Regions from separate parts of the Sinomonas soli genome, predicted to be linked through region 3. Evidence: riboswitches for the same ligand, from Rfam matches in the RefSeq annotation. Region 3 holds a riboswitch; each other region holds the start of a gene.
What was found. A riboswitch is a leader RNA that binds a small molecule or an ion and turns the genes downstream of it on or off. The one in region 3 is predicted to bind S-adenosylmethionine.
Positions count from the first base shown of each region.

Region 1: linked by a shared signal. The riboswitch ahead of ACYVKZ_RS13535 (MFS transporter) and the one ahead of acs (acetate--CoA ligase) in region 3 are both predicted to bind S-adenosylmethionine.
Region 2: linked by a shared signal. The riboswitch ahead of ACYVKZ_RS01550 (aminotransferase class V-fold PLP-dependent enzyme) and the one ahead of acs (acetate--CoA ligase) in region 3 are both predicted to bind S-adenosylmethionine.
Region 4: linked by a shared signal. The riboswitch ahead of ACYVKZ_RS09620 (DUF1737 domain-containing protein) and the one ahead of acs (acetate--CoA ligase) in region 3 are both predicted to bind S-adenosylmethionine.

Region 1 covers NZ_BAAGSN010000015.1:20,510-27,544, reverse strand. Annotated here, with positions in the region: gene ACYVKZ_RS13550 (ABC-2 transporter permease) at 1-288, shown strand, start outside; gene ACYVKZ_RS13545 (sensor histidine kinase) at 296-1,546, shown strand; gene ACYVKZ_RS13540 (response regulator) at 1,543-2,259, shown strand; SAM riboswitch class IV at 2,347-2,462, shown strand; gene ACYVKZ_RS13535 (MFS transporter) at 2,501-3,844, shown strand; gene ACYVKZ_RS13530 (LLM class flavin-dependent oxidoreductase) at 3,924-5,303, shown strand; gene ACYVKZ_RS13525 (S53 family peptidase) at 5,430-6,635, opposite strand; gene ACYVKZ_RS13520 (hypothetical protein) at 6,881-7,035, shown strand, end outside.
Region 2 covers NZ_BAAGSN010000003.1:77,773-84,807, forward strand. Annotated here, with positions in the region: gene ACYVKZ_RS01535 (metal-dependent transcriptional regulator) at 1-248, opposite strand, end outside; gene ACYVKZ_RS01540 (Nramp family divalent metal transporter) at 259-1,536, opposite strand; gene ACYVKZ_RS01545 (class I SAM-dependent methyltransferase) at 1,670-2,434, opposite strand; gene ACYVKZ_RS01550 (aminotransferase class V-fold PLP-dependent enzyme) at 2,505-3,905, opposite strand; SAM riboswitch class IV at 3,935-4,049, opposite strand; gene hisN (histidinol-phosphatase) at 4,157-4,978, opposite strand; gene rsgA (ribosome small subunit-dependent GTPase A) at 5,042-6,139, opposite strand; gene aroA (3-phosphoshikimate 1-carboxyvinyltransferase) at 6,141-7,035, opposite strand, start outside.
Region 3 covers NZ_BAAGSN010000006.1:382,078-389,112, reverse strand. Annotated here, with positions in the region: gene ACYVKZ_RS07440 (NADPH-dependent FMN reductase) at 43-789, shown strand; gene acs (acetate--CoA ligase) at 903-2,861, opposite strand; SAM riboswitch class I at 2,869-2,966, opposite strand; SAM riboswitch class IV at 3,108-3,219, shown strand; gene ACYVKZ_RS07430 (flavin reductase family protein) at 3,260-3,742, shown strand; gene ACYVKZ_RS07425 (oxygenase MpaB family protein) at 3,836-4,747, shown strand; gene ACYVKZ_RS07420 (DUF503 domain-containing protein) at 4,873-5,166, shown strand; gene ACYVKZ_RS07415 (hypothetical protein) at 5,192-5,653, opposite strand; gene ACYVKZ_RS07410 (VOC family protein) at 6,118-6,528, opposite strand; gene ACYVKZ_RS07405 (helix-turn-helix transcriptional regulator) at 6,533-6,982, opposite strand.
Region 4 covers NZ_BAAGSN010000009.1:52,721-59,755, reverse strand. Annotated here, with positions in the region: gene ACYVKZ_RS09640 (SRPBCC family protein) at 1-398, shown strand, start outside; gene ACYVKZ_RS09635 (NAD(P)/FAD-dependent oxidoreductase) at 474-1,736, opposite strand; gene ACYVKZ_RS09630 (PucR family transcriptional regulator) at 1,932-3,536, shown strand; gene ACYVKZ_RS09625 (glutaminase) at 3,533-4,492, shown strand; SAM riboswitch class IV at 4,605-4,714, shown strand; gene ACYVKZ_RS09620 (DUF1737 domain-containing protein) at 4,724-5,044, shown strand; gene ACYVKZ_RS09615 (rhodanese-like domain-containing protein) at 5,041-5,454, shown strand; gene ACYVKZ_RS09610 (O-succinylhomoserine sulfhydrylase) at 5,463-6,671, shown strand; gene ACYVKZ_RS09605 (SRPBCC family protein) at 6,677-7,035, shown strand, end outside.

The DNA of each region.
Region 1 (7,035 bases), on a different contig from region 3:
GGCCTCTCCCTCGGCGCCCTCCTGCGGAACTCGGCCGGGGCCATCGTGACCCTTGTCGCGGCCCTGTTCGTCCTGCCGATCATCTTCCAGCTCATCCCGAACGACTTCTTCAAGGAGGCGCGCAAGTACCTCCCCACGAACGCCGCGAACGCGATGATGGAGGCCGGCTCGGGCAACCCGCTCAACACGGCGTACCTCGAGCCCTGGCAGGGCACGCTGGTCATCGTCGCCTACGTGGTGGTGCTCCTCTTCGCTGCCTTCACCACGCTCAGGCAGCGGGACGTCTAGGAGGACCGTGCACTCTCCCGGCGCGCAGGCGCTCGCCCTCGCGGTCCCGCCACGGCGGGGCCGCGTCCGCGCGTACCTGGCGGACCGTCCGGTGGCGATGGACTGGATCGTCGTCGCCGCGGCCGTGTTCCTCGCGGCCCCGCTCTTCGCCGAGTACGCGCTCCACGGGAACTGGTGGCAGTTCGCCCTGCTGGCCCTCCAGCAGGCTGCCCTGCTGGGCCGGCGGCGGTCGCCGTGGGCCGTGCTGGTGGTGACCGTCGCGATCGACGCCGCCCTGCTCTACCAGTCCCCGAACAGTTCGGTCATGAGCGCGGCGATCTTCTTCGCCCTCTACGCCGTGGCCGCCTCTGCCCCGGCACTCATCGCCTTCGGCGCCTCCGTGCTCGCCTCGGTCCCCGCCTCGGCCTACTACGCCTTCGTCTACAGCCCCCGCGGGCCCGCGGCGTCGGAGAACGCCCGCTATGTGGGCCTGGTGGCGGCGGTCTCCGTGCTGCTGATGGACGTCCTCGCGACCGGTCTCGGGGCGTGGGTCCGCGGCACCCGGGAGCACCAGGCCGAGATCCGAGCGTGGGCCATGCGCAGGGCCGAGCTGGCCTCGGTCCAGGAGCGCAACCGGATCGCCCGCGAGATGCACGACGTCGTCGCGCACTCGCTCACGGTCATGGTCGCCCTCAGCGACGGCGCCGCGAAGATCGCCGCCAAGGACCCGGACCGCGCCCAGGAGGTGCTCGGCGAGCTGTCCCGGACGGGGCGCACAGCGCTGGCGGACATGCGCCGCGTCCTCGGGGTGCTCCGTGAGCCCGCGGCGGGCCCGAGCCTCGCCCCGGCCCCCGGGACCGAGAGCCTCCAGTCGCTCGTCGCGGGCTTCCGGACCGCCGGCCTCACCGCCGTCCTCACCCTCACCGGGGCCGCGCCGCCCAAGGACCCGGCCTTCCAGCTCGCCGTCTACCGGATCGTCCAGGAATCCCTGACCAATGCGCTCCGGTACGGGCGCGGTGTCTCCCGCGCCGAGGTCGGGCTGGCGAGGGAGGGCAGCACCGTGCGGATCCGGGTCGAGAACGACGGCGCGGCGGCCGACGGCGCGCAGCCCCGCCTCGGGACGGGCGGCGGCATCGCGGGGATGCGCGAGCGCGCGGCGCTGTACGGCGGCACCCTCCGCGCCGGACCGCGGGCCGGGGGAGGATGGACCGTGGAGACCGAGCTGCACTGGGACGAGCAGCATGGGGACGAGCAGCACCGGGCGGAGGGGGACGCATGAGCGAGACGGAACACCAGCACGGCGAGGGGTCCCTGCGGCTCCTCCTCGTCGACGACCAGCCCCTCCTGCGGATGGGCTTCCGGCTCGTCCTCGAGTCCGAGGAGGACCTCGAGGTAGTCGGCGAGGCGGGCAACGGCGCCGAGGCCGTAAAGCTCACCGAATCGCTGCGGCCCGACGTCGTGCTCATGGACGTGCGCATGCCCGTCATGGACGGCATCGAGGCAACCCGCCGCATCGCGGCCGCCCACAGCGCCGCCCGGGTCATCATCCTCACCACGTTCGACCTCGATGAGTACGCCTTCTCCGGCCTCCAGGCCGGGGCCTCGGCGTTCCTCCTCAAGGACGTGGCCCCGGCTGAACTCGTCCAGGCCGTGCGCCTTGTGGCGAGCGGGGACGCCGTCGTGAGCCCCCGCGTGACCCAGCGCCTCCTCGAGACCTACGTCCGCAGCGCCGGCGCGCCCGCGCGCGGCAACGGGGGGACCGCGCCGGACCCCCTGCTGAAGGATCTGACGCCACGCGAGCTCGAGGTCCTGCGGGCGATCTGCGAGGGCCTGAGCAACGCTGAGATCGCGCACCGGTTCTTCCTCTCCGAGGCGACTGTGAAGAGCCATGTGCGCCGGATCCTCACGAAGCTGCACCTGCGCGACCGGGTCCAGGCCGTGGTCTACGGGTACGAGACCGGGCTCATCATCCCGAGCAACCCCGACTACTGAACTCCAGACGGCGGGTGGGGCCTGTGTGAACCTCCGTGACGGGCGCGTTTTCGTCCCGCGGGCAGCCCACCGGCAGACTGGGCGAAGAATCAAGAGTTCCGGCAACAAGCCCTGGCTTGCCGGACGGCAACCCTCCGGCTGTAGTGGGGTGCCCCAGGTGAGGATTCGACGGCGCGGGGACCCCGGCGTCGTAAGTATGGCGCCTGAGCGAGCCTCGCGCCGCGACCCGAAGAGGACCTCCATGGCCACCCTCCTGAGAACCGAGCCGGGACTCGGCAGCGCCCTGCGCGCCAAGCGCCGCATCCTCGCCTCCGCGTTCGTCGGCACCACCATCGAGTGGTACGACTTCTACCTCTACGGCACGGCCTCGGCCCTCGTGTTCAACAAGCAGTTCTTCCCCGACGCGAGCCCGCTCGTCGGCGTCCTGGCCTCATTCGCCACCTACGCGGTCGGGTTCATCGCGCGGCCCCTCGGCGGCGTCATCTCCGGCCACCTCGGGGACCGGATCGGCCGCAAGGCCCTACTCGTGGCCTCCCTGCTGACCATGGGCATCGCCTCCACCCTCATCGGCGTCCTGCCGAACTATGCCTCCATCGGCATCCTCGCCGTGGCGGGACTCGTGGTACTCCGGCTCATCCAGGGCCTCTCTGCCGGCGCCGAGTGGGGCGGCTCCGCGCTGCTCTCGGTCGAGCACGCCCCGGCCGGGCGGAAGGGCCTGTTCGGCTCGTTCACGCAGGTCGGCTCGGCGGCCGGCATGCTCCTGGCCACCGGCGCGTACGCGCTCACCCAGGCCTTCCTCACGCCCGAGCAGTTCCAGTCATTCGGCTGGCGGCTGCCGTTCCTCCTCTCCGGCGTCCTCGTCCTCATCGGCCTCTGGATCCGCCTGGGCGTGACCGACGCGGAGGAGTTCACGGCCGTCAAGGACTCCGAGGGCATCGTGGCCCGCCCCGTGGCGCGCGTGCTGCGCGAGCACCCGCGCGGGATCCTCGTGACCATCGGCATGCGCCTCGTCCAGCCCGCCATCTACACGCTCATGACCGTGTACATCCTCGGCTACCTCAAGGACCGCCGCCACGACACCACCTCGGGCCTGGCCGCGATCCTCATCGTCTCCGCCATCGGCCTGCTCTCGGGGCCCTTCTGGGGCTGGCTCTCGGACCGCGTCGGGCGCCGGCGCATCGCCGTCGCTGCGTCCGCGGGCGTGGTGGTGCTCATCTGGCCGTTCTTCTGGTTCCTCGACCACGGCAGCCTGACCTTCCTGCCGCTCGTGCTGCTCGTGGGGATGAATATCCTGCACGATGCGATCTACGGCCCGCAGGCCGCGTGGTTCGCCGAGCAGTTCCCCACCGAGCTGCGCTACTCGGGGGTGTCCTTCGGCTACCAGGTCGGCACCGTGCTCTCCGCGGCCGTCACCCCGCTCGTCGCCGCGGCCCTGCTCCAGGCCGGCGGCGGGACGCCGTGGCTTGTGTGCGGCTGGTTCGCCGTCCTCGGCGTCCTCACCACCGTGGCCGCACTCGCCGCCAAGGACCCGGTCGGCCGGCGCGCCGCCCAGCCGGCCACGGCGGAGGGCGGGGCGGGCGCCTGAGGCGCCGGCCGCCGTCGTCCGCAGACCCGCCCGCCGGCCGCCGCCCCGGCCCACCGCACCCGAACCCGGAAGGAACCCCATGACCAAGCCCCTGCTCCTGAATGCGTTCGAGATGCTCGTGCCGGTGCACCAGTCGCCGGGCCTGTGGCGGCACCCCGACTCGCAGGCCCACCGCTTCGCCGAGCTCGGCTACTGGACGCAGCTCGCCAAGGCCCTCGAGGACGGCGGCTTCCACGGGATCTTCTTCGCGGACGTGCTCGGGCAGTACGACGTCTACGGCGGCAGCGCCGACGCCGCCGTGCGCGGTGGGGTGCAGTACCCGGCCCTCGACCCGCTGCTGATCGTGTCCGCGCTGGCGGCGGCGACCGAGCGGCTCGGCTTCGGCGTCACCGCCTCGGTCACCTACGACCACCCGTACCTGCTGGCCCGCAGGTTCGGCACGCTCGACCACCTCACCGGCGGCCGGCTCGCGTGGAACATCGTCACCTCGTACCAGGAGTCGGCGGCGCGGAACCTCGGCCTCGACACGCAGGTGCCGCACGACGAGCGGTACGACCGGGCCGAGGAGTTCATGGACGTCGCCTACAAGCTGTGGGAGGGCTCGGTGGACGACGGCGCGCTGGTCGCCGACCCCGTGGCGAACGTCTTCACGAACCCCGCCGGGGTGCGGGGGATCGCGCACGGCGGCGACGCCTACCGGGTGCCCGGCCCCGCCTTGGTCGGGGCCTCCCCGCAGCGGACCCCCCTGCTGTTCCAGGCCGGGGCCTCGGCCCGCGGGAAGGCGTTCGCCGCGAAGCACGCCGAGGCGGTGTTCTTCTCGAGCTCGACGCCCGCGCAGGCGAAGAAGTTCACCGACGGACTGCGGGCGGAGCTCGTCGCGGCCGGCCGCGCACCGGACTCGGTGAAGGCGTTCAACCTCGCGACCGTCATCGTGGCCGAGACGGACGAGGAGGCCGCAGCGAAGCTGGCCGACTACGAGTCCTACGTGGACACCGACGCGGCGCTCGCGCTGTTCGCCGGGTGGACCGGGGTGGACCTCTCCGGGCTCGACCACGACGCTCCGCTGACCTATATCAGGAGCGAGGCCAACCAGTCCGCGCTGGCCCAGTTCACGCTGCTGGATCCGGAGCGCACGTGGACCCTTCGTGAGGTCGCGAAGTTCATCTCGATCGGCGGCCGCGGGCCCGTGATCGTGGGCTCCCCGGCCACCGTCGCGGACGCTCTCGAGCGCTTCGCCGTCGAGGGCGGCGTCGACGGGTTCAACCTGACCTCGGCCGTCCGCCCCGCCGACCTGCTCGAGTTCGCCCGGCTCGTCACGCCCGAGCTGCGCCGCCGCGGGCTCCTGGCCGAGGCAGCCCCGGGCGCGACGTTCCGCGAGACCGTCCTCGGCGCCGGGCCCCGCCTGGCCGCCGACCACCCGGCGAGGCGCGTGGCCGGCGTCGTCCCCGCGACGGCCTAGCGGCTGCGCTGTCCGGCCCCTGACAGCTGAGGGGTCATGTCCCAAGCGTGAGGGGTCATGTCCCTGCCGATCGCGGCGGGGACATGACCTCTCAGCGCAGGGAGGTGACCCCTCAACGCAGGGCGGTCAGAAGCCGCCCACCCCGTTCGGCGTGCCGAGGCCCGTGGGGCCGTCCCAGCCGGCGCCCGCGGTGCACCACTGCGACGTGGGGCACGTGCCGTTCGATCCGCTCGTCACGTCGAACAGGCTCGAGGAGTGGCCGTACGGGATCGAGTTCGCGTAGGTGCCCGTCGCCGCCGAGCCCGTGTTGCCGCTGAGGGCGTACACCGAGGAGATGATCGGCGAGGCCTCGCTCGTGCCGCCGAACTGGCCCCACGTCGAGGCGCTGCTCGAGGTCGGGTAGTAGACGGCCAGGCCGCCGTTGTTCGGATCGGCCGCGGCCGAGACGTCGGCCATGGCGCGGTTGGCGCATCCGGTGTTGAACGGTGCGGCCGCGGGGAGCGCGGCGTTGTAGGTCGAGCAGCCGGAGCCGGCGCCGCTCCACGCGGACTCCGTCCAGCCGCGCGCAGTGGAGGCGGCCGTCAGGGACGTCCCGCCGACCGCGGTCACGTAGCTCGAGGAGGCCGGGTAGGAGCCGCCCTGGTAGCCGTTGTCCCCGGTGCTCGCGGTGACCGCGATCCCCGGGAAGTTGTAGTACTTCCCGTAGGTGGCGTCGGAGGCGTCCGAGCCGCCGTAGGAGTTGGAGATGGCAACGACGCCGGGGGTCCTGGCCGCCGTCTGCACGGCCGCGCCGAGGTCCGCGAAGCTGGCCGACTTGGCCTGGAAGACGGCGATCTTGCAGTCGGGGCACGCGGCGGACACGGCGTCGACATCGAGCGCCTGCTCCTGGGACCAGCCGAGGTCGAACCGCGGCAGGCTCGTGCCGCCGGTCTGGTTGCGCACGCTCAGGCAGCCGTTCGCGGACGTGCAGGCGGGAAGGCCGAACTGGGAACGGTAGACGCCGAGGTCGCGCTCGAGGTTCGGGTACCCGTAGGCGTCCACGATCGCGACCGTCCGCCCACCGGAGGAGGTGCCCATGAGCTTGTACGCATTCTGGAGCTGGGCGGGGGTGAGGGCCGTGGCCGGCGGGGCAGCATTGCTCGTGACGGGCTTGCCGTTCGGGTCTGCGGCCTGGCGCGCAGTGCAGGCGGCATCGCCCGCGCGCGGGGTGGAGCAGACCTGGATGGAGCGGTCGGAGTGCGGGTTCGGCCCGGGGGTTGCCGACGCCGGAGCTGCCGCGGCGACGCCCGCGAGCAGCAGACCGGCTGCCGCTGCGGTGAGGAGCTTCCTCATGTCATGCCCTTCTGTTGGGGACAACGTGGTGTCACGCCGGATAGACGACAGCGTTCACATTGCTTTACAAGTTTCGTCACACCGACGGACCGAGACTTGCAGCGTGGGGGCGCAGCGACAAGGGTGCGGGCCGGATTGCCAGCAAACTCTCAGTTACGTATCCAATCCAGTAAATTCCTGCTGGCCCCGCTTCGCGGCCGGGCCGGAAAGCCGTCCGCCGGGCCTTCCCGCTCCGAATGCTGTGCATGGACATGGACACGGAATCGCTGTGCGGACGTCGCAGGTCGGCGGCAGCGGCACTGGTGGGCGGCCCGGCGGCGGTGGGTCTCGGGCTGGCGGCCCACATCGTCTCGGGCGCGGCCGCGCCTCCAGCGGTGGTACTCGTTGCGCTCGTCGCGCT
Region 2 (7,035 bases), on a different contig from region 3:
AGGCGGTGCCTGCGGACCATGGTGAGCGCCACGCGGCGCCCTTCCTCCGTGAGCCGCACGGCGCCGTACGGGCGGTGGTCCACGAGCCCGAGGTCCTTGAGCTTGCGGACCATCTCCGACACCGACGAGTTCGCCACGCCGAGCCGTGCCGCGAGCTGCGAGGACGTGATGGGAGCGTCCTGCCACTCGGTGAAGGCATAGATCGTCTTCACGTAGTCCTCTGTGGAGGAGGAGAGCTGGCTTTTCACGCCACCCACCCTACCGTCCGAGCAGGGGCCCGACCGTGAGCCAGAGCAGGGCGAGGTTGAGCACGATGACCAGTGCCGCGCTGAGCCAGGCGGCGACCACGAGCGGCGGCCGCAGGGTGTGGTCCCCGACGACGGCGGCCGAGGTGCTGAGCCGGATGAGCGGGACGAGGGCGAAGGGGATGCCGAAGCTCAGCACCGCCTGGCTCACGACAAGGGCCCAGGTGGGGTCCACGCCGAGGGCGAGGACCAGGACCGAGGGGACGAGGGTGATGGCCCGGCGGAGCACGAGCGGGATGCGCCGCTGGAGCAGGCCCTGCATGATCGTCGCACCGGCGTAGGAGCCCACGGCGGTGGACGCGAGGCCGCTGGCGAGGAGCCCCACGGCGAAGACGATGCCCACCGCAGGGCCGAGCGCCCTCTCGATCGCCGCGTGCGCTCCCTCGATCGAGTCCGTGCCCTCGGTGCCGCCGAGGGTGGCGGCGGCGAGGAGGAGCATGCCGATGTTCACGACGCCGGCCACACCGAGGGCGGCGACCACGTCCACCCGGGTTCCGTGCAGGAGGCGCCGGATGGCGGGGGCGCCGGGGTGGCCGTCGGCGTCGCCGCGGTGGCGGTCGCGCGAGAGCGCGGAGTGGACGTAGATCGCGTGGGGCATCACGGTGGCGCCCAGCATCGAGGCGGCGAGCAGGACCGAGTCGGGGCCGTCGAACCGGGGCACGAGCCCGCCGGCCATGCCGGCCGGCGAAGGAGGCCTGAGGGCGAGTCCGGCGAGGAAGCCGAGCGCGATGACGGCGAGGAGCGCGACGATCGCCAGCTCGAACCGCTGCTGGGTGCGGAAGTCCTGGATCGCGAGGATACCCATCGAGACGACGCCGACGATCACGGCGCCCACGGGGAGCGGGATCCTGAACAGGAGCTGCAGCGCGAGCGCCCCGCCTACGACCTCGGCGAGGTCCGTGGCGAGCGCGACGATCTCGGCCTGCGCCCAGTACAGCCGGCGGGGGCCGGGCCGGAGGCGGCTGCCGAGGAGTTCTGGGAGCGTGCGGCCCGTGACGACCCCGAGCTTCGCGGAGAGGTACTGGACGAGCATCGCCATGAGGTTGGCCAGGACGAGGACCCACATGAGCAGGTAGCCGTAGCGTGCGCCGGCGGTCAGGTTCGCCGCGACGTTGCCCGGATCCACGTACGCCACCGAGGCGACGAAGGCGGGCCCGAGAGTCCCCAGGAGCAGGGGCCAGCGGGAGCGGCCCGCGCCCGTGCGCTCCGCGGCCCTCAGCGTCCTGTCCACCGTCGACCGGCCTCCTCGCCAGCACGTGCTGGCGCTTAGACGCGCCAAACATAATTGTTCGGTACACCTAAATACTAGGGAGCGGAGCTGCGCCCCGCAAGGCTGCCCCCGGGGAGGCGCGCTGCGAGGCGCCTCAGCCGGGCGCCTCCGTGGCCCGCCATGCCTGGGTGATGTACGGCAGGGCAAGGGTCTCGCCGGGGGAGTGGCCGAGGTGCTCGAAGAGGTACCACGCCAGATTGTCCTCGACCCTGCGCCGGTGCTTCTCCGAGGCCCGCAGGTAGTAGCTGCGGGACTTGGTCAGCTCCACGATGCCCTCGGGGGTGATCGGATCCTCCCACGCGATCACGAGCGGCTCCCAGCCGTGCAGCTCGGGACCGGACGGCGGCTGGTAGTCGGGCTTGTGGACGTCGCCGGCATGCATGATCCGGGAGAGCCGGTGGACCCAGGGGATGCGCGTGTCGAGCTGGTTCCATACGAGCCCGGCCCGGCCGCCCGGACGGAGCAGCCGGGCCGCCTCGCGGGTCGCGGCAGCCGTATCGAACCAGTGCCAGGCCTGCGCAGCGACCACCACGTCTGTCGAGGCGGGCGGCAGTCCCGTCCTCTCGGCGGGCGCGGCGACGCACGTGACGGAGGGCAGCCTGGCGGCGAGCTGGGCCAGCATGTCCGCGGACGGGTCCACGGCCGTCACGGCGAGGCCCCGGGCGACGAGCAGCTCGGTGAACTTGCCGGTCCCGGCGCCGAGGTCCACCGCGGTGCGCGCCCCGTCCGGCACGATCCAGTCGGCCGCCTGCACCGGATAGCCCGGGCGGACCCGCTCGTAGTGCTCGCCGCCTGCGGCGAAGGCCCCGGCGAGCTCACGCCGCCGGGCATCGTCGAACTTCGGCCCGCCCCGTCCCATAGTCCCTCCCGAGCCCTAGTCCTCCCAGAGGATTCCGGCTCACCACTCTACGGTGCGCGGACGACGCCGTTCAGTCGCCGGGGGTGCACGGCGCGGCCCCCGCGGTGCCCGGCGTGTTCGGCGCCCAGTCGGGGAACGGGCGGGTGTCCCGGGCCGGCACCCAGCGCCCGGCGTCGATCGCGTAGTCGATGCCCAGCCCCACCTCCACGAGCTGCCGGACCGCCGCGACGAGCCGCTCGACGTCCTCGAGCCTCGACCCGACGCCGAAGCTGGCCCGCAGCGACCCCGCGGGCAGGCCCAGCCGGGTCAGGGCAGGGTGGGCGCAGAACCTCCCGTCGCGCACGCCGATGCCGTGCTCGGCAGAGAGGTAGGCGGCCGCGAGGCCCGCGTCGTAGCCGGCGACCGAGAAGTTCACCACGCCGATCGCCGACGGTGCGTCGGCGAAGAGCCGGTGGACGCCGACGCCGTCGACCGTCTCCAGCCCCTCCACGAGCGCGGCGCGCAGCTGCTCCTCGTGCCGCGCCCACGCAGCGGGGTCAAGGGAGCCGAGTGCCTGGGCGGCGCGGGCGAGCGTCGCGGCGCCGAGGACGTTGGGGGAACCGGCCTCGTGGCGGGCGGGGCCGGCCGCCCAGGCCACGGATTCGAGCCGCACCTCGCTGACCGCGCCCCCGCCGGCGAGGTGCGGGCGGCCGGCGTCGAGCCAGTCGGGGCGGCCCACGAGCACGCCGCTGCCGAAGGGGGCGTAGAGCTTGTGGCCCGAGAATGCGAGGTAGTCGATGTCCGTCCCGGAGGCGGGGCCGCCGGCCATGCGGATCCGGCGGTGCGGGGCGAGCTGCGCGGCGTCGACGAGGATCCTCGCGCCGTGGCGGTGGGCGAGGGAGGCGAGCTCGGCGAGGGGCAGGACCTCGCCGGTGACGTTGGAGGCGCCCGTGACGGCGAGCAGGCCCACCCCGCCCCGGGCGAGCTCGGCACCGAGGCGCCCGAGCGTCTCGGCGACCGTGTCCGCGGCGACGACGCTGCGGTGCGGGCGCCCCTGCCAGGGCAGGAGGTTCGCGTGGTGCTCGATGTCGAGGTAGAGGACGTCGAGGCCGGGCGGGACGCAGCCGGCGAGGAGGTTGAGGGAGTCGGTGGTGTTGCGCGTGAACACGACCGCGTCGTCGGGCCTCGCCCCGACGAAGCCGCGCACGATCCCGCGGGCGTTCTCGTAGACGCTCGTGCTGATCTGCGACGCGTAGCCGGCGCCGCGGTGCACGCTGGCGTAGAAGGGCAGCACTTCGGTGAGGTAGTCGGCGACCTCGGCCAGGGCAGGGGCCGACGCCGCGTAGTCGAGGTTCGCGTACCGGACGCTCCCGCCGCCCACGAGGGGCGCGGCGAGATCGGCGCCGACGACGGCGGCGAGCGGCTCGAGCGCGTCCGGGTACCGGGCGCTCAGCCCGGAAGCGGCGGCGGTGGGGGACAGGACAGTGCTCATCGGCGTTCCTCACGAACGAGGGACCCTCGGGTCCGCGCTTGCCGTGTCCGCTCCGGACCGGCCCGGTCGTCACCCGGGGCACCCCGCCGCGTCAGGGAGGGTTGCCGGCCAGCAAACCGGGGTTTCGCGCTGGCACTCGTGACCTTGGGAAAGACCCTAGGGCACCGCCGCCGGGGCGCGCACGCCGACCGGGCCGGGGCAGGCCAGTGTGACGAACGGTGACCGGCGCGCGCCGGGGGCGTCGGCCCGCGTCATCTCTGCAGCAGGTCGTCGCGGCCCGGGCTGAGCTTCTCGAGCACCTCGGAGTGCAGGATGCCGTTCGTCGCGAGCGCGTTGCCGCCCCACGGGCCGTCCTGCCCGTCGAGCGAGGTGAAGCGCCCGCCGGCCTCGGTGACGATCGGCACGAGCGCTGCCATGTCGTAGAGCGCGAGCTCGGGCTCGGTGGCGATGTCGACGGCGCCCTCGGCGACGAGGCAGTAGGACCAGAAGTCCCCGTAGGCCCGGGTGCGCCAGACCTCGTCGGTCAGGCCGATGAAGTCCTCGAGGCTGCCGCGCTCCCTCCAGCCGGAGAGCGAGGAGTAGGACAGGGAGGCGTCCTGCAGCTTCGACACGTCGGAGACCTTCAGCCGCGTCGCCGAGGCGAGGGACCGCCCGGTGTAGGCGCCGGTGCCCCTGGCCGCCCACCACCGCCGCCCGAGGGCCGGGGCGCTGACCACGCCGACCACGATCTCGTCGCCGTCGGCCAGGGCAATCAGGGTGGCCCACACGGGTACGCCCCGGACGAAGTTCTTGGTGCCGTCGATCGGGTCGATGATCCAGCGCCGCGACCCGTGCCCCGTGGTGCCGAACTCCTCGCCCACCACCGCGTCGCGCGGCCGCGAGCGGGAGAGCTGGCCGCGGATCGACTCCTCGGCGGCGCGGTCGGCATCGGTGACCGGGGTGAGGTCCGGCTTCGTCTCCACCTTCAGGTCGAGGGCCTTGAACCGCTCCATCGTCTGGGCGTCGACCGAGTCCGCCAGGACATGGGCGAGGCGGAGGTCGTCGTTGTAGGAGGTCTCGGTCGCTGAGGTCATGGACCCCACGCTATCCCGTGGGGCGCGCCACAGCCGCGAGGCGCAGCGTAGGCGGGGCAGCGCCTAGACCCCGAGCTCCTTCTCCTCCGCCGCCTCCTCGCGCGGTCCTGCCCCGAGGAGGCGGCGCAGCGACGCGAGGCGGGCCGGGCCGGCGTCGCCCGCGTGGCCGCGCGCCACCCACGCGTCGAGGCCGCAGTGCACCGCCGCCGCGTCATGCCGGCAGCCGCGCTCGCACGCCTCGATCCCCGGCTCGAGGTCGCCGAAGGCGTGCAGGATCCGGTCCGGGTCCACGTGCGCGAGCCCGAAGGAGCGGATGCCGGGCGTGTCGATGATCCAGCTGCCGGGCGGGGCGTCCGCGAGGCGCAGCGCGAGCGCCGAGGAGGAGGTGTGCCGGCCGCGCCCGGTCACCGCGTTGACGCCGCCCGTGGCGCGGTCTGCGCCGGTGAGCGCGTTGACCATGGTCGACTTGCCCACGCCCGAGTGGCCCAGGAGCACGGTGACATGGCCCTCGAGCTGCGCGCGGAGCCGGTCGACGGCCTCCTTGTCGAGCGTGGCCGAGCGGCCCTCCTCGGGCTGCATGCCCGCTGCGGTCTCCTCGGCGGTGCGGCTCACCACGACGGTGAGGGGCAGGAGCCGGTAGTTGGCCAGGAGCGCGGCGGGATCCTTCAGGTCCGCCTTCGTCACGAGCAGGAGCGGCTCGATCCCCGCGTCATAGGCCGCGACGAGGGCGCGGTCGATGAATCCGGTGCGGGGCTCCGGATTGGCGGCGGCGACCACGATCACGAGCTGGTCCGCGTTCGCCACGACGACGCGCTCGATGGGGTCGGTGTCATCGGCGCTGCGCCGCAGGACGGTCGAGCGCTCCTCGATCCGGACGAGCCGTGCGAGCGTATCGGGGCGGCCGCTCACGTCGCCGACGAGGCCGACGAAGTCGCCGGGCACCACCGGCGTGCGGCGCAGCTCCCGGGCACGCGCGGCGATCACCACCCGCTCCTGGGGCGTGTCCTCGTCGAGGACCGCCGTGTAGCGCCCACGGTCGACCGTGACGATGCGGCCCACGACCGCGTCGTCGTGGCTCGGCCGGTCCTTGGTGCGCGGCCGGCTCCCGCGCTTGTTCGGGCGGACGCGGACATCGCTCTCGTCCCACTCGCGCTGCCCCATGCTACGAGGTGGCCCCCGCCTGCGCGTGCTGGCCCAGCATGCGCGCCCACATCTCGGGGAATTCCGGCATGGTCTTGGCGGTCGTGGCGATGTCCTCGACCTCGACGCCGGGCACGGCGAGGCCCAGGATGGCCCCTGCCGTGGCCATGCGGTGGTCCGCGTACGAGTGCACGACGCCGCCGTGCAGCGGCGCAGGCCTGATGACCAGTCCGTCCTCGGTCTCCTCGGCGTCCCCGCCCAGCCTCGTGATCTCGGCCACGAGGGCCGCGAGCCGGTCGGTCTCGTGGCCCCGCAGGTGCGCGATGCCGGTGAGGCGTGAGGGCGAGTCCGCGAGGGCGCACAGCGCCGCGACGGTCGGGGCGAGCTCGCTCGTGTCGGCGAGGTCCGCACCTGTGATGCGATCGCCGCCGCAGACGGTGAGGGTGCCGGCGTCGAGGCTCACGCGGGCGCCGAGGCGCGGGAGGATCTCGCGCCAGGCGTCGCCGACCTGGGTCGTGTGCTCGGGCCAGTTGGGCACGCGGACGGTGCCACGGGTGGCGAGCGCCGCGGCGAGGAACGGGCCGGCGTTGGAGAGGTCCTGCTCGATCCGGACGTCGAAGGCCCGGATCGGCCCGGGCGCGACGACCCAGTGGTGGGGGACCGTGTCGTCGACCTCCACGCCCACGCCCCGGAGGACCTCGACGGTCATCGAGATGTGGTCCAGGCTCGGCACCGGGCCGCCGACGTGCTCGAGGTGGAGCCCGTCGGCGAAGCGCGCGCCCGCGAGCAGCAGGGCGGAGACGAACTGGCTAGAGCCGCCCGCATCGACGGCGACGTGGCCCCCGCGCACCGCGCCGGTGCCGTGCACCGTGAACGGCAGCGAGCGGGGCGTGCCGCCGTCGGGCGACGTGAGCTCG
Region 3 (7,035 bases):
ACAGTTTCATTGAAATATCAACCAATGATCCTGTGAGGCACCATGTCCTGGCTCAAGAAGCTCTTCGGCAAGACCGACTCGTCCGCAGCCCACCGCGCCCAGGTCGCGGCGTCGGACCCGTCCGCCGCTGCCCCGTCCACCACTGCCCCGTCCACCACGCCGACGACCGGTGCCGCGGAGGGGCCCGCCGCTGTCGTGGGTGCGGGCGACCCGCGCATCGCCGTGGTGACCGGCAGCACCCGCCCGGGCCGCAACAACCGGCAGGTGGCGGAGTGGCTCGTTGCGCGCGCGAACCAGCGCGGCGACGCCTCCTTCGAGCTCGTGGACATCGCCGACTCCAGCCTGCCGCTGCTCGACGAGGCCTATCCCGCCGCGTACGGCAACTACCAGGGTGAGCACACGAAGGCCTGGGCCGCGAAGATCGCCGAGTTCGACGGCTACGTTTTCGTCACGCCCGAGTACAACCACTCGACCGCGCCGGCCCTTGCGAACGCGCTGTCGTTCCTCAACGCCGAGTGGGCCAACAAGGCCGCGGGCATCGTCGGCTATGGCTCGGCGATGGGCGCGAGGGCGGTCGAGCACTTGCGTGGGGTGCTGTCCGAGCTGCAGGTCGCGCACGTCCAGAAGACCGGGATGTTCTCCCTCTTCAGCGACTTCGAGGACTTCTCGGTGTTCAAGCCGACGGATCTGCAGGCTGCATCGGTGGACCCCATGCTCGATCAGCTCGTCTCCTGGACCGCCGCGTTCGCGAAGGTCCGCGCCGGCGAGCTCGAGGCCGCCGCGGTCTGATCCGGGGACGCCACAGACCCCTCAACACCGCGCCAGAGACCCCTCAACCCATCTGAATGGTTGCGGGGTCTCTGGCATCGCCTTGCGGGGTCTCTGGCGACCCCGATGCGCGCTCACCGGGCGGCGAGGACCTTGGCGATCTCGGCGATGCACGGCTCGTTCTGCAGGCTCGTCGTGTCCCCGAGCGGGGTGCCCTCGAACAGCTGCGTGAGCAGGCGGCGCATGATCTTCCCCGAGCGCGTCTTGGGCACGTCCGGCACCACGACGATCTCGCGCGGCTTGGCGATCGGGCCGATCTCCTGCGCCACGTGCGCGCGCAGGGCCGTGGCCAGGTCCGTCTCGAGTGCCGCCGCCGCGTCCGGATTGACGACGACGAATGCCGCCACCGCATGCCCCGTCACCGCATCCGCCACGGGGCAGACGCCCGCCTCGACCACGGCCGGATGCGAGACGAGCGCCGACTCGATCTCGATCGTGGAGAGCCGGTGCCCCGAGACGTTGAGGACGTCGTCGGTGCGGCCGAGGATCCAGGTGTCGCCGTCGGCGTCGTACTTCGCGCCGTCGCCGGCCAAGAACCAGCCCTGAGCGGCGTACTTGCGCCAGTAGGAGTCCAGGTACCGCTGGGGATTGCCCCAGACCGTCCGCGCCATGGCGGGACCGGTCGCGGTGACCACGATGTTCCCCTGCACGCCCGGCGGGACCGGGGTGCCGGCGTCGTCCACGATGGCCGTGGCGAGGCCGGGCAGCGCCGTAGTGGCACACCCGGGCTTGAACGTCGTCGCCGTCTGCCGCGGCGACAGCACCGTCGAGCCGGTTTCGGACTGCCACCACGTGTCCACCATCGGCGCCTCGCCGCGGCCGACCGTCGAGCGCAGCCACCGCCACGCCTCCGGGTTGACCGCCTCGCCCACGGTGCCGCAGACCCGGACCGAGGAGAAGTCGTACTCCGCGGGCACCCCGTCCGGGAACCAGCCCATGAGGGAACGCACCAGGGTGGGCGCGGTGTAGTAGCTTGTGACGCCGTAGCGCTGGATGATCTCGAAGTGGCGGCCCGGGTGCGGCGTGTTGGGTGTGCCCTCGAAGATCACCTGCGTGACGCCGTTGGAGAGCGGGCCGTAGATCTCGTAGGTGTGCGCCGTGACCCAGGCGAGGTCCGCGGTGCACCAGTGCACGTCCGCGTCCCGCAGCGTCGGGTCCGGGTTCGCGAAGAGGTACTCGTGGCTCCATGACGCCTGCGTGAGGTAGCCGCCGGTCGTGTGGACCAGGCCCTTGGGCTTCCCCGTGGTCCCGGAGGTGTACATGATGAACAGCGGCGTCTCGGCGTCGAACGCCTCCGCCTCGTGCGTGTCCGGCTGCGCGTCGACGAGCTCGTGCCACCACACGTCGCGACCCGGCGTCCACGCGATCTCGGAGCCCGTCCGGCGGATCACCAGGACATGTTCGACGGCGTTGTCCCCGCCGGCCGCTCCGCCGCGCACCGCGGCGTCGGCATTGTCCTTGACCGGCACGGCGGTGCCGCGGCGGTGCTGGCCATCGGTGGTGACGAGCAGCTTCGCGCCGGTGTCCTCGACCCGGAAGCGCAGGGCTTCGGCGGAGAAGCCGCCGAACACGAGCGAGTGCACCGCGCCGATCCGGGCGCACGCGAGCGTGATCACCACGGTCTCGACGAGCACGGGCAGGTAGATGACCACGCGGTCGCCTTTGCCGACGCCGAGCGCGAGCAGCGCGTTCGCGGCCTGGGCGACCCGGCGCGCCAGGTCCGCGTAGGTGACGGTGACGCGGTCGCCGGGCTCGCCCTCGAAGTGCAGGGCGACCTTGTCACCGCGCCCGGCGGCCACATGCCGGTCGGCGCAGTTCACGGCGGCGTTCAGGGTCCCGCCCTCGAACCAGCGGATCACGGGCGGCTCGTCCGCCTCGGCGTCCGCGGGCACCCAGGTGTGGGCGGTGTCCCATCCCCGTTCCCATGTGAGGCGCCGCGCGGCGTCCTCCCAGAACGCGATGCGTCCGGGATCCGTCTGCGGGGCGGCCTCCGCGGCGGAGGCAGGCGTGTGGGTCTCGAGGACAGAAGTCATGGTTCTCGCTCCATCGGTCCTGGCGGTAGCACCGGTGTCCCGCGGGCGGGGCCATGGTTGCTGCGGCGTCAGGGAGCCAGGTCTCTCAGCCGCTCGGGATGGTCACCTCACTGTTGCGCGCCCGGCGCAAGTGGGGCAAAAGAGGGCGCGGCCACCGCGTAACAAACATCAATGTTTCGTTCTGTGTCCCCCTCCGGCGGCGGATGGTGGACGCCCCCGAGGCGCCTTCCGTAGGGTGGAAGACAGGATCAAGAGTCCCGGCGCGTAGCTCTGGCTGGCCGGGCGGCAACCCTCTCCCGTAGTGGGGTGCCCCAGATGAGGATCCGGCCGCGGTGGACATCCGCGGCAAGTACGGCGCCCGGGACCGCGGGCGTCCGGCCGTTTCGCTGGAGGAACCCATGACTGCGACCCCGCTCGACCTTGTGACCGGTGCCGACCTGCGCCGCGCCATGGGGTGCTGGGCCACGGGGATCGCCGTCATCACCACCTCGGACGGCGGCACCCTCGCCGGCCTCGTGAGCAACTCGTTCACGTCGATCAGCCTGGATCCGCCGCTCGTCTCGTGGGCGGTGGACAAGAAGTCGAGCTCGTTCGCGACCTGGATCAGCACCGAAAACTACGCCGTGCACATCCTGTCCGAGTCCCGCCGGGACCTCGTGCAGCGGTTCGCGGCGAAGGGGACGGACAAGTTCGCGGGCCTCGCCTGGGAGCCCGGCGTGCTGGGTTCCCCGATCGTGGCCCACGATGTCCCGCGCGTTGAGTGTCGTCTCTGGCAGCGGGTGGACGCAGGGGACCACGTCATCCTGATCGGCGAGGTGGCCAGCATCTCGGACCAGGACGGCTTCCTCCCCCTGACCAACCACGTGTACTGGGCGAAGTAGGCCGACGGCGTACAGCCACGGGCTGCCGGGGCCCCGGCTCCGCCTCTACGGAGGGGGCCCCGGCACACCCGTACCGCGACGTACTCTGGAGGGGTGTCCCTCGATGTGCTCGGGCCGCTGCGGCAGCGCCTCCGTCTGACCTTCGCCGGCGAGTCGGAGACCGTCCCGGCGTGGGAGACCGCGCTCGAGGACGGCGACGACGCGGGCTTCTTCCCGCCTGACTCCACCGTCTGGGCGGTGCATGGCTCGATGTCCACGATCGCCGCGGGCATCCGGGCCCTGCTCACCCAAGCCCTCCATCCCGGCGTCCTGGCCGGCGTCGTGGACCATTCCAACTACCGCGCGGACCCCCTCGGCCGCCTCGCCGGGACCATCCGCTGGATCTTCTCCGTGACGTACGGCGACACCGCGGCCGCGAAGGCCGCCTGCGCGTGGGTGCGCCGGATTCACGAGCCGGTGACCGGCACCTACGTGTCCCCGCGCGGCGACTATGAGCAGTACTCCGCCAACGATCCGGCCCTGGCCGAGTGGGTCCACATCGCCTTCACCGACGCGTTCCTGCGCAGCTACGAGGCCTTCCACGGGCCCGTTCCCGGCGGCGCCGACCGGTACGTGGCGGAGTGGGCCACGGCCGGCGAGCTCATGGGCATCGCGGACCCGCCCCGCACCGAGGCGGCCCTCGCCGACCGCATCAGGGCGTACGACGCCGCGGGGCAGCTCTCCGGCGGACCCCGCGTCGACGACGTGGTCGCCTTCATCCGGCGGCCGCCGCTCGATCCGCTCCTGAAGCCCGGCTACGCGCTGCTCTTCGGCGCGGTCCTCGACACGCTTCCGCCGCGGCATCTGGAGCTGCTGGGGCTCTCGCGCCCCCGGCTCGGGCCCGTGCCGCTGCCGCTGGCCGGCGCCGCGAAGGCGACGCTCGGCGTCGTCGGCCGTGCCCTCGGCCCGATGGCGCCGAGCGAGGCCGCCGCCCGGAGGCGCCTCGCCCGCCTAGGCGTCCTCTGAGGCCCTCCCCGCGGTACCCATCCCCGGCGTCCCCACCCCCGGCCCCCTAGGGTTGAGGGGTCATGTCCCAGCGTTGAGGGGTCATGTCCCTACAGCGCGGGTGTTCCCCGCTGGACAATGGGCGCATGTGGATCGCCTGGATCGAATTCGACCTGCTCCTCGGCGACGTGCACTCGCTCAAGGAGAAGCGCTCCCTGGTGCGGCCGATCGTCGCGGAGCTGCGCCGCCGGTTCGATCTCTCCGCGGCCGAGGTCGGGGACCTGGACCTGCATCGGCGGGCGCTGATCGGCGCCGCCCTCGTGAGCGCGGACCGGGCGCACGCGGTGGAGGTGCTCGACGCCGTCGAACGCTTCGTCGCCGGGCGCCCGGAGGCCGAGCTGCTCAGCGCCCGCCGGCGCGAGGCGCGCAGCGACGACTGACCGAGCGGGCCCGGACTGCAGACGGTCAGCGCACGAAGAGCATGAGCACGTGCAGCGCGCTCAGGGCGACCCCCGCGACCGCCATCGCAGACACCCGCGCCGCCCGCACCTTGGAGCGGGCGAAGGATCCCCACGCGGCGAAGGCCGAGCCCAGGAGGGGGCCGGCGGCGAGGAAGGCGCCGATCCACGGGACGGCGCCGAGGGTCAGGGCCAGGATGCCGAGACCGAGCGCGACCCCGCCCAGGCCGGTCGCGAGCCGGGAGACGGGCTTCGGCGGCCTCCGCTCGGATGCCCGCCGCTGTGGGGCGGGGGCGGCCGACGCCGGGCCGCCTCCAGCGCGGACGACCTCGCCGCGGCGGCTGCCGTCCGGCAGGAGGCCGTCCAGCCCGCGGCCGGACGCGGCCGCGTCGGGCGGGACCCCGTCCGGCCAGTAGGCGCTGGGGTCCCGGTAGGGATTCCGCCGAGGGGCGTTGCCGGGGATGGTCACCGTCCCATTATGGGCGGCGGCCGCCGTGCGTGTCCTCAGGGTTCACCCTGAGCAGACCCCGGATCCGCAGGCGCCCCCCATATGCCCTGCGCTTCGGTCACAGCCCTGCGCTGAAGGCCGGGGCAATGACCGAAGCGCAGGGCATTTCCTCTCCGCGGAGGCGGCGGAGGCCGCGGACATCCCGAGGGAGGCCCAGCGCCTCAGGGCCCCGGCCGAGGCGTACTCCTCCGGCGACACTCCGTACGCGCACGTGAACTCGCGCGTGAGCTGGGCAGCGGGGATGCCGGAGCACGCGGCGAGGGCGAAGGCCGCGACGTCGAGCGGGAGCCGCCGGGCGCCGTCGTGCGCGGCCCGGACCCTCCTCGCGTCGTCCCGGTCGATCAGATCCCGGAGGCGCCGCACCCGCACGAGCTCGCGCGGGCACGGCGCGGGCGCGCGGGCCGGAGCCCACGCGGGGTGGCACATCAGCGCAGCTCTTGGATGCGGACGAGGTTGCCGGCCGGGTCGCGGAAGGCGCAGTCGCGCAGGCCGTAGGGCTGCAGGGTGGGCTCCTGCACCACGTCGGCGTCGGTGGCCTGGACCTTCTCGAACACCTCGTCGAGGTTGGGCGTGGCCAGCAGGATCCACCCGTAGGTGCCCTTGGCCATCATCTCCGCGATGGTGCGCCGCTCGTCCTCGGTGATGCCGGGATCCGTGGCGGGCGGCGCGAGGAGGATGGACGTGCTGGGCTGGCCGACGGGCCCGACCGTGATCCAGCGCATCGTTCCCCGGCCCACGTCCTGGCGGACCTCGAAGCCGAGGGCATCCCGGTAGAACGCCAGGGACGCCTCGGGATCGGTGTGGGGGAGGGCGCTTGCATGAATGGTGAGTTCCATGGCTTCACGGTACGTACGCCGCCGGGAGCCGTGCTTCTTGATTCCTGACCGGTCTGGTGACCTGCTTGGCGATGCACGGGAGCATGCCCGCACTGACGTCGGTGCCCTGGTCGCGGTACACGCTCGGCGGGACCCCGACCAGCTCGGCGAAGCGGGTGCTGAACGTGCCCAGCGAGGAGAAGCCGACGGCGAAGCAGACCTCGGTGACGCTGGGCGCGCCGACGCGCAGCAGCGCCATGGCCCGCTCGATGCGCCGGGTCATCAGGTACTGGTAGACGGACTCGCCGTAGGCGGCACGGAACTGGCGGCTCAGGTGGCCGGCCGAGACGTGGATGCCGCGCGCGAGCGCCTCGACGTTGAGCGGCTCGGCGTACTCCCTGTCGATGCGGTCCCGCACGCGCCGCAGCAGGGCCAGGTCCCGCAGCCGCGGGTCGGCAGGCGCACTGGAGCTCATGACCACGATCGTGGCAGGCGGCCTCCATGCTGTCGAGTGACGCGGGTGTGACC
Region 4 (7,035 bases), on a different contig from region 3:
GGGGGCCGCCCACGTGGCCCGCCACCTTCGCCATGCACAGCCTCGTTCCCGGCGGCCGCTGCCACTACTACATGACCGGGCCGGACGGCACCAGGGCCCACGGGTGGTGGGAGATCACGTCCGTGGACGCGCCGCGCCGCCTGGAGATCGAGGACGGCTTCGCGAACGAGGACGGCTCCCCCTTGGACCCGGAGGACACCACCTCCTTCGTGGTCACGTTCGAGGACCTCGCACCCGGCACCCGCATGACCACCGTGAGCAGGTTCCGCAGCCTCGAGCAGCTCGAACGCATGGCGGAGATGGGAATGGAGGAGGGCATGCGCCAGGCCTCCGGCCAGATCGACGCGCTGCTCGCCGAGGACGCCCGGGACCGCGCCGGCGAGCCGGCCGCCGGCTGACCCCCATCCGGCCACAGCACCACGGCGCCGGGCCACCCGAGGTGGCCCGGCGCCGTCGTCCCCGTCCCGGCGCGGCTAGCTGTGCGCCCGGTCCGGCCGGCTCAGCACCACGAACGAGCGGCGGTGGCTGATGTAGTCGCTCGGCCACGTGGCCAGGGCGCGGATCTTCTGCATGCTCCCGGACAGCAGCACCACGTGTACGCCGAGCCAGGCGAGGAAGGCGAGCGGGCCCGAGAGCAGCTTGCGGTTCGGGCCCGGCCCGACCTCCGCCACCGCCGATCCGCGCCCCACCATCGCCATGTAGCCCTTGTCGGAGTAGTGGAAGGGCTCGCGGGGGCGGCCGTCGATGTCGGCGAGGATGTTCTTCGCCGCCCACCCGCCGGCCTGCAGCGCGCAGGAGCCGAGCTGCGGGAGCTTGTTGCCCTTGTCGTCGGTCATGTTCGCCGCGTCGCCCAGGACGTAGACGCCGTCCATGCCGGGGGCGGTCAGGTCGGGGTTGACGTCGATCCGCCCCCCGCGGCCCTGCGGCAGCCCCGAGCCGGTGACCACGGGGCCGGCCTTGAGACCGCCGGCCCACACCACGAGGGTGGCCGGGATCTCGCTGCCGTCCTTGAAGACCACCTTGTCCGGGGCGATCTCGCTCACCGGGACGCCGAGGTGGAGCTCGACACCCATCCCCTCCAGCCGGCGGGCGGCGTACTGCTTCGACTTGTCCGAGAAGGCGTTGAGCACGTTCGGGATCATGTCCACGAGGTGAACCCGGCACCGGCTGGCGAGCCGCGGGGAGAAGTAGTCGCCGAGGACGTACTTGACCGTCTCGGCCATCGCCCCCGCCGTCTCCACGCCCGTGGGGCCGCCGCCGATCACCACGAAGTTCAACTCCGTGCCGTCGTCCGCCCGGTCTGCCGCCTCGAGGGCGTTCGAGAGCGCCCCGCCGAGGCTCACGGCGTCGTCCACCGAGTACAGCGGGTAGGTGCGTTCCTCCGCCCCGGGGGTGTTGAAGAAGTTCGCCTCCGCGCCGGAGGCGAGCACGAGGAAGCGCCCCTCGTGCACCTTGCCGTCCGAGGTGGTGACCCGCTTCGCGGCCGGGTCCACGGACGTGACCTCCTCGACCAGCACGCGCACGTTGGGCTGGCTGCGGAAGATGTCGCGCAGGGAGCGCGCCACCTCCGAGACGCCGAGCTGCACGGTCGCGACCTGGTACAGGAGCGGCTGGAACTGGTGGTAGGGATTCTTGTCGATCAGGAGGACCCGCACGCCCTTGCGCCCGAGTGTCTGGGCAGCTGCCACGCCCGCGAACCCTCCGCCGACCACGATGACTTCGTAGTTCTCGTCCACACGCGCGACACTACCGAGTTGCCAGCGGGCTGTGAACCGCCCGCGCAGCCGGGCGCGGCGGCACTCCTTGTCGCCGCGCACAAGGTGAGGCGCCCGTTCCTGTGCCCGGACCCACACGCCGTGCCCCGCGGGCCGCCTAGCATGGTGCGGGTCATGGGCCTCTGCGGGGGCCGGGAGCGCTTCAAGGAAGAGGCAGTGAGCCGAACGATCAATGACATCCTCGCGGAGCTTCCGGCGGGATGGGCACGACTCGGGCTCGACGCGGCAGGGGCAGACCCCTCCGTCGGACGGGTCCTCATGCTGGACGCCGAGGACACCGATGAGCAGCCCGAGGTGCGCGCGGCCCTGGTGTGCCTCGTCGGGGCACGTGGCCGCGCCGCCCTGCCGGCCGTGAGGCGCCTGGTCGGCGCGGCGCCCACGGCGCTCGCGGTCAAGGCCTCGGAGGAGCAGGCGCCGGAGCTCGAGGAGCTGTGCAGGGCCGGCGGCGTCGGCCTGCTGCTCATCGCCCCGGACGCGCCCTGGGACCAGATCCTCTCGGTCGCCAAGTCCCGCCTCGACGACGCCGAGCCGCAGCCTGCGGCGATGGCGCTGCTCGAGGAGGACCTGTTCGCCCTCGCCCAGACCACCGCAAGGGTCACGTCGAGCCATGTGGTGATCGAGGACGCCGCGAACAGGGTCCTCGCGTACTCGACGCTCTCGAACAACATCGACGAGCTCCGCAAGGCCTCCATCCTGACCCGGCGCGGGCCCCGCGAGTACGAGCTCATGCTCAAGGACCTCGGCGCCTACCGCGAGATGCACCGCAGCCGCGGCGTCGTCCGCGTGCCGGCCAGCCCCGACCAGCAGCTGCGCGAGCGGGCCGCGATCGCCATCTTCGCCGGCGAGCGGATCATGGGCTACATCTGGCTCCAGGAGACCGGCTCGGGCTTCGGCGACGACGTGGTCTACGCGCTGACGGGCGCGGCCCGGCGCGCGGCATCGGAACTGATCCGCTACCGGAACCAGCAGTCGGTCACCATGCACGAGGACCGGATCGGCCGTCTGCTGTCTGGCCCGGCAGAGGCAGCCGCGGCCGCCAGGACCCTCGGCGTGGCGGTCGACACGCCCTCGTGCCTGCTCCTGGTCGGCCTGTCCCGCCCCGACGCCCTCGCCGAGGACGCCGAACTCGTCCACGGGCAGCTCGCCGACCTCGTCGCGCTGCACGCCGCCGCGTTCAAGGCGTCCTCGATCGTGGGGCAGCACGAGGGCCACACGGCCGTGGTGGTGCCCAGCCTGGCCCCGCGCACGGCCACCGCCGCGCTGCGCTCGCTCGCGGGCCTGATCGTAGCGGACGCGCGCCGCCATCTGGGGGCCGTGGCCTTCGTGGCCATCGGCCGGATCGTCCCCGGCGTGGCCACGCTGCACGGCTCCCGGGCGGAGGCGGCGGCCGTCCTGGACTGCCTCGTGCGCGACGGCGGCCTGCAGGTCGCGTCGATCGAGGACGTCGAGACCGAGGTCCTCCTCCACGAGGCCATCGCCCGCTTCGCCTCCTCCGGATTCAGGCACCGCGCGCTCACGGACCTCCTGCTGACCGACGCGGAGCTCGCGGAGACGCTCGAGAGCTACTTCAGGGCCTCGATGGACGTCTCCGCCTGCGCCCAGGCCATGCAGGTCCACAGGAACACCGTCTACTACCGGGTCGGCAAGGCCGAGCGCCTCACCGGCCTGGACCTCGGCAACCCCGCCCACGCCACGATCGCCCAGCTCCACCTGGGCCTGTGGCACCGCGGCGAGCTCGACGGCGCCGGGAGCGGGCGATGAGCGGCGGCCCGGCCCTCCTCCAGGCCCGGCGCAGCGCCGGAGTCGACCCCGACGCGCTCGGCGGCCTCCTCCAGGACCTCGTCCACGAGTTCCGTCCCACCCGCGTCCAGGGCTCTGTCCCCGGCCACATCCCGCATCTGGCCGCAGCCGACTTCAGGCACTTCGGCATCGCCGTGGCCATGGTCTCGGGAGAGGTCCTCACGGCCGGGGATGCCGGGGAGCCGTTCCTGATCCAGAGCATCTCGAAGGTGTTCTCGCTGGCCCTGGCCCTCGGGCACGAGGACGGCCCGGGCCTGTGGTCCCGGGTCCTCCGCGAGCCCTCGGGGACCGCCTTCAACTCGCTCGTCCAGCTCGAGGCCGAGGGGGGCATCCCCCGCAATCCCTTCATCAATGCGGGCGCGCTCGTGGTCACCGACCACCTCCTCGACGCCTTCCCGGATGCCAGCGACCAGGTGCTCGGGCTGCTCTCCGGCCCGGCCGGAGGGGGCGCGGTGCATGCGGAGGCCTTCGAATCCGAGTTGGCCAGGAGCGAGCGGAACTTCGCCCTGGCCCACTTCCTCGCCGACCTCGGCAACCTCCGCAATCGCCCCAGCGATGTGGTCCGCCACTACGTCCGCCAGTGCTCGATCGAGATGTCCTGCGCCGATGTGGCCCGCGCGGGCCTCTTCCTGGCCAACGACGGCGTCGGCCCCTCGGGGAGGGTCGTCTCCGCCTCGGCCGCCAAGCGGATCGGCGCCGTCATGCTCACGTGCGGGATGTACGACGCCGCCGGGGAGTTCGCCTACCGCGTCGGGCTGCCCAGCAAGAGCGGGGTGGGCGGCGGCATCCTCACCGTGGTGCCCGGCGTCTGCTCCATCTGCGTGTGGAGCCCGCGCCTCGATGCCCACGGCAACTCCCTCGCGGGCACCGCCGCCCTCGCGGAGCTCGCCGACCGCACCGGCTGGTCCATCTTCTGACCCTCCACGGTGGGCGCTCCGGACCGCGCGGGGCCGCCCGAATCGGCATATTGCCAATCGTTACCGCAGTCCCATGGTCGGCCACGGTGCCCCGTGCTACGTTCGATCGAAGAGTAATGAGCGCCAGTGCCAAGCCCTGACTTAGCTGGCCGGCAACCCTCCAGGCGGCGGGGTGCCTCAGGTGACTACTCGGCATTCGTTCTCGATACGCAAGCCCGAAGGAGCCCCGTCATGCCCGATACTGCGACCGAGCAGACCGCGGCGGCAGCCGCGACCACTCCGCTCAACGACCCGGCGGCCCCCGGCGGGCCCGCCGAGGAGAAGCTGGCCTACCGGCTCCTGACCGGCCCGGACACCCGCGAGTTCTGCGCCAAGATCTCCCAGGCCCTCGCCGACGGGTACGTGCTCCACGGCAGCCCCGCCGCGACCTTCAACGGCACGGACGTCATCGTGGCCCAGGCCGTGGTCCTGCCCCACACGGTGGCCCGCGCAGACGCCGCGGTGGCCTCCGCCGTCGACTCCCTTGAGTACGAGGGCGAGGGCCACGCGTGAGCTACGCCGGCGACCTCACCCCCGAGGAGGCCTGGGCCAAGCTCGCGAGCGGCGAGGCCGTGCTCGTGGACGTGCGCACCGAGGAGGAGTGGGCCCACGTGGGCATCCCCGACACCAAGGGCACCGAGAACGATCCGCTCTTCATCCCCTGGGTGTTCGAGGGCGGGATCCCCAACCCGGACTTCGTCATGGAGCTCGAACTCCAGGGCCCCGACGACAGGACCACCCCGCTGCTGTTCCTGTGCCGCTCGGGCCACCGCTCCGCGGCCGCGGCCGCCGTCGCCACCAACCTCGGGTTCACCGCCTACAGCGTCCTCGAGGGCTTCGAGGGCGTGCCCGGGCCCGACGGCGAGCGGACCGTGAACGGCTGGAAGAACCGCGGGCTGCCGACCAACCTTGGACAGGACTGAAGACTTCCGTGAGCTTTGACATCAACGCCGCCGGCTGGAGCGAGGACACGCAGGCGGTGCGGGGCGGACTCCTGCGCACCGAGTTCCAGGAGACCTCCGAGGCGCTCTTCCTCACCTCCGGGTTCGTCTACCCCTCCGCCGAGGCCGCCGAGCGGGCCTTCACCGGCGAGGAGGAGCGGTTCGTCTACTCGCGCTACGGCAACCCCTCGGTCGCGACCTTCCAGGAGCGGCTCCGGCTGCTCGAGGGCACCGAGGCGTGCTTCGCGACCGCGTCCGGGATGTCCGCGGTGTTCACCGCGCTGGCGGCCCTGCTGGGAGCCGGGGACCGGGTCGTCGCGGCGCGCAGCCTGTTCGGCTCGTGCTTCGTGATCCTCAATGAGATCCTCCCCCGCTGGGGCGTCGAGACGGTGTTCGTGGACGGCCCCGATCTGGACCAGTGGCGCGAGGCGCTCTCGCGGCCCGCCACCGCCGTGTTCTTCGAGTCCCCGTCGAATCCGATGCAGGAGCTCGTGGACATCCAGGCCGTCGCGGACCTCGCGCATGCCGCGGGCGCGAAGGTCGTCGTCGACAACGTCTTCGCCACCCCCCTGCTCCAGCGCAGCCTCGACTTCGGCGCCGACGTCATCGTGTACTCCGGCACCAAGCACATCGACGGTCAGGGCCGCGTGCTCGGCGGCGCCGTGCTCGGCACGAAGGAGTTCATCGACGGGCCGGTGAAGAACCTCATGCGCCACACGGGCCCCGCGCTCTCGGCCTTCAACGCCTGGGTGCTCTCCAAGGGCCTGGAGACGATGGGGCTGCGCGTGCGGCACTCCTCGGCGAGTGCCCTCGCGATCGCCGAATGGCTCGAGGCGCGGCCCGAGGTCCGCTGGGTCAAGTACCCGCATCTCGCCTCGCACCCGCAGTACGAGCTCGCGAAGAAGCAGATGAGCGCCGGCGGAACCGTCATCACCTTCGAGCTGGATGCCCCCGAGGGCCGGGGCAAGGAGGCGGCCTTCCGCCTCCTCAACGGGCTGCAGGTCATCGACATCTCCAACAACCTCGGCGACTCGAAGTCCCTCATCACCCACCCCGCTACGACGACCCACCGGGCCATGGGCCCTGAGGGGCGCGCGGCGATCGGGCTCGGCGACGGCGTGCTGCGGCTCTCGGTGGGGCTCGAGGACGTCGGAGACCTGATCGGGGACCTCGAGCGGGCGCTCACCCACGGCGGCTGAGCGGCGTGCGGCACTTCGAGATCGTCATCACCACGCCCCTCTCCGCCCGCGAGGCGTGGGCACGGGTGCTCGACCTGCGCGGGCATGACCGGTTCATCCCGTTCACGCGCATCACCCGGGGACTGGCCACGGCCGACGAGCTCCATGCCGGGCACCTCTTCACCGGGCGCACCGCCGTGGGCCCGGTCGGCTTCGACGACACCATGACCATCGAGTCGATCACGCCGCCCACCGACTCGGCGCCCGGCCGGGCCAGGATCGTCAAGGGGGGCCCGCTCGTGCTGGGCGCGGTGGACCTCACCGTCTCCGCGCACGACGGCGGCTCGACCGTTCGCTGGTCGCAGGAGTTGGGCGTGGCCCGCCT